Linked DNA regions of Hyalangium gracile. The protein of the gene in region 1 interacts with the protein of each later gene in a pairwise test. Links are inferred from orthologs where the notes say so. Each region holds a gene or a part of one and is shown on either strand. Other genes may lie near its edges.

Region 1 (4,290 bases):
CCGACTTCCTCTTCGGAGCCTCACCCATGTCCGCCAGTACCTGGCACGTCTTCGATCCCAAGTACCCCGACCAGATCCTGGCGACGCTGCGCTTCCAGCCCGGCGTCGCGGGCCAGTCGGGGCACGTCACCATCGAGGCGGACGGGCCGGACGTGCACGACTTCCTGATGCTCTACCTCGATGACCCGTTCAACCACCACCCGGTCTTCATCGAGGGCCTCGGCTTCCTCAAGGGCCCCCACTCGACCGAGTTGGAGCAGTTCGAGCGGGCCATCTCCCTGCTGGGCCGCTACTTCCCATCGTTCGCGGCCCGGCGCGTGGAGGGCAGGTAGCCCCTACCCCAGCTCGACCACCTTCATCCCGAAGAGCTTGTCCACCGCCAGCAGCAGCTCGTCGCTGACCTGGACCTTCAGGGCCGTGCCGCCGATGAGCGCCTCGGCCTCGCCCGGGAACAGCACGCTCACCGCCACCGGCGTCGCCCCCGTGTACTGCCTGGCGATTGCCGCCAGCTTGGACAGGCGCTCCTCGGTGAGCAGGTCCGCCGGCACGCGCAGCTCCAGCCGCTTCGTGCGCTTCTCGCGCACCGCCTTCAGGCTCTGGATGTCCTCGACGATGAGCTCGGCGGTCGGCGCATCCTCGTCGCGCTGGCTGATCTGCACGGAGCCCGTCACCAGGATGGGGTCATCGCCCTTGAGCAGCGTCTCCCAGTGCTCGTAGCCCGGCTTGGGCCCCGCCTTGGTCCACTTGCCGTCCTTGCCCATCACGTTCCGGGTGCCGTCCTTGCCCGGGAAGCACACCAGCTCGATGGAGCCTGACAGGTCCTCCAGCGTCACCCACGCCATGCGCTTGCCCGTCTTCGTGGGCCGCTCGCGCAGCGCGGCGATGATGCCGCCCACGGAGATCTTCTCGTCCCTGCGGGCGCGCTGCACCGCCGTCACCGGCCGGGCGTAGCGCTTGAGCTCCTTCTCGTACTGGTGCAGCGGGTGGCCGGACACGTAGAAGCCGATGGCCTCCTTCTCGAAGGCCAGCCGCTCCTTCTCCGGCCACTCCTCCACCGCCACGTAGTCGTCCTGGAGCGCGCTACCGCCACCGCCGCCCGCGGCCGGCCCCGCCAGCATCCCGAACAGCGAGCTCTGCCCGGCCGCCTTGTCCTTCTGGCTGGCCGAGCCGCGGTTCATCGCCTTCTCGATCGTCTCGAAGAGCTGGCGGCGCGGGCGCTTCTCGAAGTCGAACGCGCCGGCCTTCACCAGCGCCTCCATCACCTTGCGGTTCACGCGGCGGCTGTCCACGCGCTCGCAGAAGTCGAACAGGCTCTTGAAGGGCCCGTCCTTGCGCGCCTCGACGATGGCCTCGATGGCGCCCTCGCCCACGCCCTTGATGGCGCCCAGGCCGAAGCGGATCTTCCCGTCCACCGCGCCGAAGGCCATGTCCGACTGGTTCACGTCCGGCGGCAGCACCTGGATGCCGGACTCGCGGGCCTCGCCGATGTGGCGCACCACCTTGTCGGTGTTGTCCTTCTCGCTGGTGAGAAGGGCGGCCATGAACTCCACGGGGAAGTGCGCCTTGAGCCACGCCGTGTGGATGGTGACCAGGCCGTAGGCCGCCGAGTGGCTCTTGTTGAAGCCGTACTCGGCGAACTTCTCCATGAGGTCGAAGATCTCGCCGGCCACCTTCAGGTCGACGTTGTTCTTCTTGCAGCCCTCGAGGAAGCCGGCGCGCTCGGCCTGCATCACCTCGGCCTTCTTCTTGCCCATGGCGCGGCGGAGCAGGTCCGCGCGGCCCAGGGTGTAGCCCCCGAGCACTTGCGAGATCTGCATCACCTGCTCCTGGTACACGATGACGCCGTAGGTGTCCTTGAGCACCGGCTCCAGGGCGGGGTGCGGGTACGTCACCGGCTCGCGGCCGTGCTTGCGGTTGATGAAGACGTCCACCATGCCCGAGTCGAGCGGACCCGGCCGGTAGAGCGCGCCCGCGGCGATGACGTCCTCGAAGCAGGACGGCTTGAGCTTCATCACCATTTCGGTGAAGCCGCTGGACTCCATCTGGAAGACGCCGGCCGTGTCGCCATCGGCCATCAGCTTCCACATCTTCTCGTCGTGCAGCGGGATGTCCTCTCGCGCCAGAGGCGTCTCCCGCGGGTGGTTGCGGTTGATGAGATCCAGCGCGTTCTGGATCACCGTGAGCGTCTTCAGCCCGAGGAAGTCGAACTTCACCAGGCCGGCGGCCTCCACCTCGTCCTTGGCGAACTGGGTGATGAGCGTCTTCTCACCGGGCGGCTGGTAGACGGGTACGAACTCCCACAGTGGCTTGTCGGCGATGACGACGCCGGCGGCGTGCATGCCGGGCTGGCGGTGCAGGCCCTCCAGCGCGAGGGCGATCTCCAGCACGTCCTTGGTGGTGACGGGCTTGCCCTCCACCTCGCCGATGTTGGAGGGCTTCTCGATCATCTCCTTGAGGCGAGGCTCGGTCTCGATGGCCTCCTTGAGGGTGATGTTGAGCACCTCGGGCACCAGCTTGGCGATGCGGTCACCCTCGCTGAACGGCAGGGCGAAGACGCGGCACACGTCGCGCAGCACGCTCTTGGCCTTCAAGCTGCCGAAGGTGATGATCTGCCCGACGTTGTTCTCGCCGTACTTGCCGGAGACGTACTTGATGACCTCGTCCCGGCGGTCCTGGCAGAAGTCGATATCGAAGTCCGGCATCGACACGCGCTCGGGGTTGAGGAAGCGCTCGAAGAGCAGGTTGTACGGGATGGGATCCAGGTCGGTGATGCGCAGCGCGTAGGCCACCAGCGAGCCGGCGCCCGAGCCACGTCCCGGCCCCACGGGGATGCCATGCCGCTTGGCCCAGTTGATGAAGTCCTGGACGATGAGGAAGTAGCCGCTGAACCCCATCTTCTGGATGACGCCAATCTCCAGGGTGAGGCGCGCGCGGTAGGTGTCCGGGTCGAACTTCGCGCCGGCCTTGTGCAGTTCCTTGAAGCGCTCGTGGAGCCCCTCGAAGGCCAGCTCCGCCATGTAGCTGTCCGGGGTGTGGCTGTCGGGCACCTTGAAGGTGGGCAGCATGGGCTTGCCCAGCTTCAGCTCCAGGTTGCACTGCTCGGCGATGCGCTGCGTGTTGTGGACGGCCTCGGGGGTGTCCTTGAAGAACTCCAGCATCTCCTCGGGGCTGGTGACGTAGAGCTTGTCCGTGGAGTGCTTCATGCGCTTGCCGTCCGCCAGCGTCTTGCCACTGGCGATGCACATGAGCAGCTCGTGCGCCCGGGCGTCCTCGCGCTTGATGTAGTGCGCGTCCGCGGTGGCGCACAGCGGGATGTCCAGGTCCCTACCGAGCGTCTTGAGGTTCTCGTTGGCCTTGTCCTGCTCGGGCATCCCGTTGGACTGGACCTCGAGGAAGAAGTGGCCGGGCTCGAAGATGTTCTTGTACTCGAGCGCCGCCTTGCGGGCGTGGTCCATGTCCCCGCGGAAGCAGGCGCTCGTCACTTCACCGCCCAGGCACGCGGTGAGGGCGAAGAGCCCCTTGCTGTGCTCGGCCAGCAGCTTCTTGTCGATGCGCGGGTGGTAGTAGAAGCCGTCCATGTACGCCTTGGAGGCCAGGTAGCGCAGGTTGGCGTAGCCCTCGGCGTTCTGGGCGACGAGGATGAGGTGGTGGGCCACCTTCTCGGTGCGGTCCTCGCGGCCCTTGGTGCCGGCGACGTAGGCCTCCATGCCGACGATGGGCTTGATGCCGGCGTCCTTCGCCTTCTTGTAGAAGTCGATGGTGGCGAACATGTTGCCGTGATCGGTCACGGCCACGCTTGACATCCCCTTCTCCTTCACCGTCTTGATGAGGTCCTTCATCCGGATGGCGCCATCCAGGAGGGAGTACAGGGTGTGCAGGTGGAGATGGGTAAAGGACATGGCTGGTCGTAGGGCTGGCGAGAAGCGGTGGCGAACAATAGGAGTCCGGGCCGTGCGCCGCCAGTGCCGAAAATCAGGCCCGGGCTGGCTTCCTACTACGTCCAGGGTCGGCAGGCGAACAATGGACGTGACAGGTGGTGTGACGCTCGGTACGGCGCCCCGACTCACCTTCCTTGCTGGCCCCCCAGGCATAAGTCCCGGTATTCAGGACCATGGTTGGACCCTCCTGGGGAAGTAATGCCGATGCCCCCCGACTCGCCACCTTCTCCCGGCCGTTCCCTGGTGCTTGGCTGCCGGGCAGGCCTGCTCGTGTTTCTGGGCCTTTACACAGGGTGTGCCCTCTTCAACATGAAGCTGGGCTACCAGGGAAACGCCAGTCGCCTGATGGAGG
Region 2 (3,213 bases), on another replicon or contig:
CACCGCCGTCGCTCCGGCCTCGCGGATGTGGTAGCCGCTGATCGACACCGGGTACCACTTGGGCATGTGCTTGGTGCAGAACTCGATCATGTCCGTGACGATGCGCACGGCCGGCCGGGGAGCGACGATCCACTCCTTCTGCGCGATGTACTCCTTGAGCATGTCGTTCTGGATGGTGCCCGCCAGCTTCTCCATCGGAACGCCCTGCTTCTCGCCCACCGCGATGTACATGCAGAGCGCCACGATCGCGCTCGCGTTGATCGTCATCGAGGTGGTGACCTTGTCCAGCTGGATCCCGTCGAAGAGGATCTCGAAGTCACGCAGCGTGGAGACGGCCACGCCCTCCTTGCCCACCTCGCCGCGGCTCATGGAGTGGTCCGCGTCGTAGCCCATCAGCGCGGGCATATCGAAGGCCGTGGACAGGCCCGTCATGCCGTGGCTGATGAGGTACTTGAAGCGCTTGTTCGTGTCCGCCGGCGTTCCGAAGCCCGCGAACTGGCGCATCGTCCAGAGGCGGCCCCGGTACATGGTGGGCTGCACGCCGCGGGTGAACGGGAACTGCCCCGGCAGACCGATGCGGTCGGCCTGCTCGTCCTTGCGGTCCGCCAGCGTCATGACGTCCGGGATGGGCACGCCCGAGTCCGTGATGAACTGCTTGCGCCGCAGCGGCATCTTCGCCGTCACCTGCGACAGCTCCTCCTTGGCCCACTTCTCCGCCTGCTTCGTGGCGGTCTTCACCGTGGCCGCGTCGAAGCTCTTCAGCGCCGCGGCCTTCTTCTTGGGCGCCACCTTCTTCACCGCGGCCTTGCCGGCCTTGGCGGCGGCCTTGCCAGCCTTGGTCACCTTCTGGGCGACCTTGGCCAGCTTCGAAGGCTTGCGAGCCTTCGGGCTGGCAACGGCCTTCTTCTGGGACTGGGAGGAGACGGAGCGAGCGACGGTCTTCGGAGCAGTGCGCGCAGGCATGGCGCGGGGATGTAGCACCCGCATCCAGGGGTCGCAAGCCGAGTGGAGCGGCCGTGTCAGCGAGGCTTCGAGAGCCCATCACGCAAGCGGCGGGCCCCCTCGTCCAGCACCCCGTCCGTCTTGCAGAAGGCGAAGCGCGCGAAGCCCCGACCCAGGTGCTTGTGCTCCGGGGAATAGAAGACGCTGGGAGGAATGGCCGCCACGCCCACTTGCGTCACCAGGTGCCGACAGAAGGTCACGTCGTCCGGGAAGCCCAGGTGGGAGATGTCCGCCAGGATGAAGTAGCTGCCCTCGGGCGCGTGCGCGGGCAGCCCCGCCTCCCGCAGGCCTCGCAGCAGCTTCTCGCGGCGCGCCAGGTAGCGGTCCGCCAGCTCCTGGAAGTAGCTGTCCGGTAGACGCAGCGCGGCAGCGGTGGCCGCCTGCAGCGGCGAGGCCGTGGCGAACGTCACGAACTGGTGCGCGCGCTGCACCGCGTCACGCAGCGGCGGCGGCGCGATGACCCAGCCGATCTTCCACCCCGTGAGGCTGAACGTCTTGCCCATGCTGCTCACGGTGATGGTCCGGTCCGCCAGCGAGGGGATGGTGGAGGGCCGCACGTGCCGGGCGGGCGCGAAGACGATGTGCTCGTACACCTCGTCCGAGAGCACCTTCACGTCATGTCGCACGCACAGCTCGCCGATGCGCTCCAGCTCCGCTCGGGTGAACACCTTGCCCGTGGGGTTCTGCGGCGAGTTCAGGATGAGCAGCCGCGTGCGCGGGCTGAAGGCCGCCTCCAGCTCCGCCTGGTCGATCCACCACTCGGGGTGCTGCGCGTCCGGAGCGCGCAGCGGCACGTAGCGCGCCTTGGCTCCCACGAAGGTGATGTTCGCGTCGTACGAGTCGTAGAAGGGCTCGAAGGCCACCACCTCGTCGCCCGGATCCACCAACCCGAGGATGACATCCAGGATGGCCTCGGTGGCCCCACTGGTGACGGTGACCATGGTGTCCGGGTCCACCTGCTGGCCGTGGAAGCGCGCCGCGTGCTCGGCGATGGCCAGGCGCAGATCCCTGGCGCCCGTGGTGATGGCGTACTGGTTGACGCCGTCACGGATGGCCTTCTGCGCGGCCTCCTTCACCGCGTCGGGGCCGTCGAAGTCCGGGAAGCCCTGCCCCAGGTTCACCGCGCCGTGCTTCTGGGCCAACGCGCTGAACTCGGAGAAGACGGTGGTGCCGAAGCGGGAGACGCGTTCCGCGGCGTGTGGCCGGCTCATCGTGAGGCTCCTGGCGGCCGGCGATGGGGGAGACTGCCGGCGCGCTAGGGGCGCACGATAGCGTCCATGGGGACGGAACGCGCGGGTGCGAAACCGCGACGACGGCTCCCCGCTCGGGAGAGGGCCATGGCCGCGCCCACGACGAGCACCACCAGGGGCAGCACCGCCACCAGGTCCGTGGCGTAGTGGAAGCGCCCCGCCAGCGTCGCCACGATGAGGCCGATGCCCGGCAGCAGCATCACCCAGAACACCCGGCGGGAGAACCGGAACGAATAGAAGAGCACCAGCAGCGTGGCGCCGGTGTGGCCCGAGGGGAAGCAGTCCCGGACGAAGACGGGCGTCCGCATCATCGAGTCCAGCAACGACGTGACGAACACCCCGGAGAGCGGCCCGGAGAAGGCGCCCAGGAGGAAGAAGCGCGGCCCGATGGCGGGCACGACGATGTAGGCCGAGTACCCCAGCGTGAAGAACAGGCCGAGCGCCAGCAGGTACTCATCGAAGGCCGCCACGCGCTTGTGGAAGTACAGCACCAGCCCCAGCACCAGGCCCCAGATGAAGTGGCCGTAGTAGCAGACCATCAGCACGTCCATCAGCCAGGGTGGCACCGCGTTGGAGACGAGCACCGACACCTGGGTGCCGAAGAGCCGCTCATCCATCGTCGCGAGCTGGGCGTCCTTCAGCACCGGGGTGAAGGCGTCCACCAGCGGATTGAGCAGCTCATGGCCCATCATCGCCACGGGCAGCAGCCAGAAGTCGGCCACCCAGCGCAGCACCCGCCTGCGAGGCCACGCCGCCTGTGCCGTCCGGAGCACCAGGGGCCCCAGCGCGAACAGGGTGAAGCCGGCGGCGGACTCCAGCGCGCCGGGCGCCCAGCGGGCCGGCCCCACGAGCGTCAGGGCGGCGAGCGAGCAGGCGCCGATGATGATGAGGTCCACGGCCTTGAGGCGCACCTTCCGCTGGCCGTCGAGCAACCTCAGGCTCTCCAGGGACCAGGGACTCA

What was found. Proteins that work in one complex are often made in the same cells at the same time.
Region 2: the proteins of dnaE (region 1) and KY572_RS36310 interact in binary tests that used the Escherichia coli proteins (3 or more experiments, as listed by UniProt). The link is inferred for Hyalangium gracile from one-to-one orthologs.

What each region holds. Positions count from the first base shown.
Region 1 is NZ_JAHXBG010000023.1:87,009-91,298, reverse strand. What follows is about bases 136-4,203. They hold dnaE (DNA polymerase III subunit alpha), read right to left. Parts: upstream 3,900-4,203; coding sequence 336-3,899; downstream 136-335. Other genes in these bases: KY572_RS35365 (hypothetical protein), read left to right, coding at 136-332. In the rest of the region: more of KY572_RS35365, read left to right, coding at 27-135; KY572_RS35355 (sulfatase family protein), read left to right, coding at 4,248-4,290. UniProt on the Escherichia coli protein: DNA polymerase III is a complex, multichain enzyme responsible for most of the replicative synthesis in bacteria. This DNA polymerase also exhibits 3' to 5' exonuclease activity. The alpha chain is the DNA polymerase catalytic subunit.
Region 2 is NZ_JAHXBG010000024.1:143,025-146,237, reverse strand. Bases 117-3,107 are described here. They hold KY572_RS36310 (aminotransferase class I/II-fold pyridoxal phosphate-dependent enzyme), read right to left. Parts: upstream 2,214-3,107; coding sequence 1,020-2,213; downstream 117-1,019. Other genes in these bases: KY572_RS36305 (phosphatase PAP2 family protein), read right to left, coding at 2,258-3,107; KY572_RS36315 (acyl-CoA mutase large subunit family protein), read right to left, coding at 117-963. In the rest of the region: more of KY572_RS36315, read right to left, coding at 1-116; more of KY572_RS36305, read right to left, coding at 3,108-3,213; KY572_RS36300 (efflux RND transporter permease subunit), read right to left, coding at 3,211-3,213. UniProt on the Escherichia coli protein: Shows aminotransferase activity with methionine and histidine as substrates, and to a lesser extent also with phenylalanine.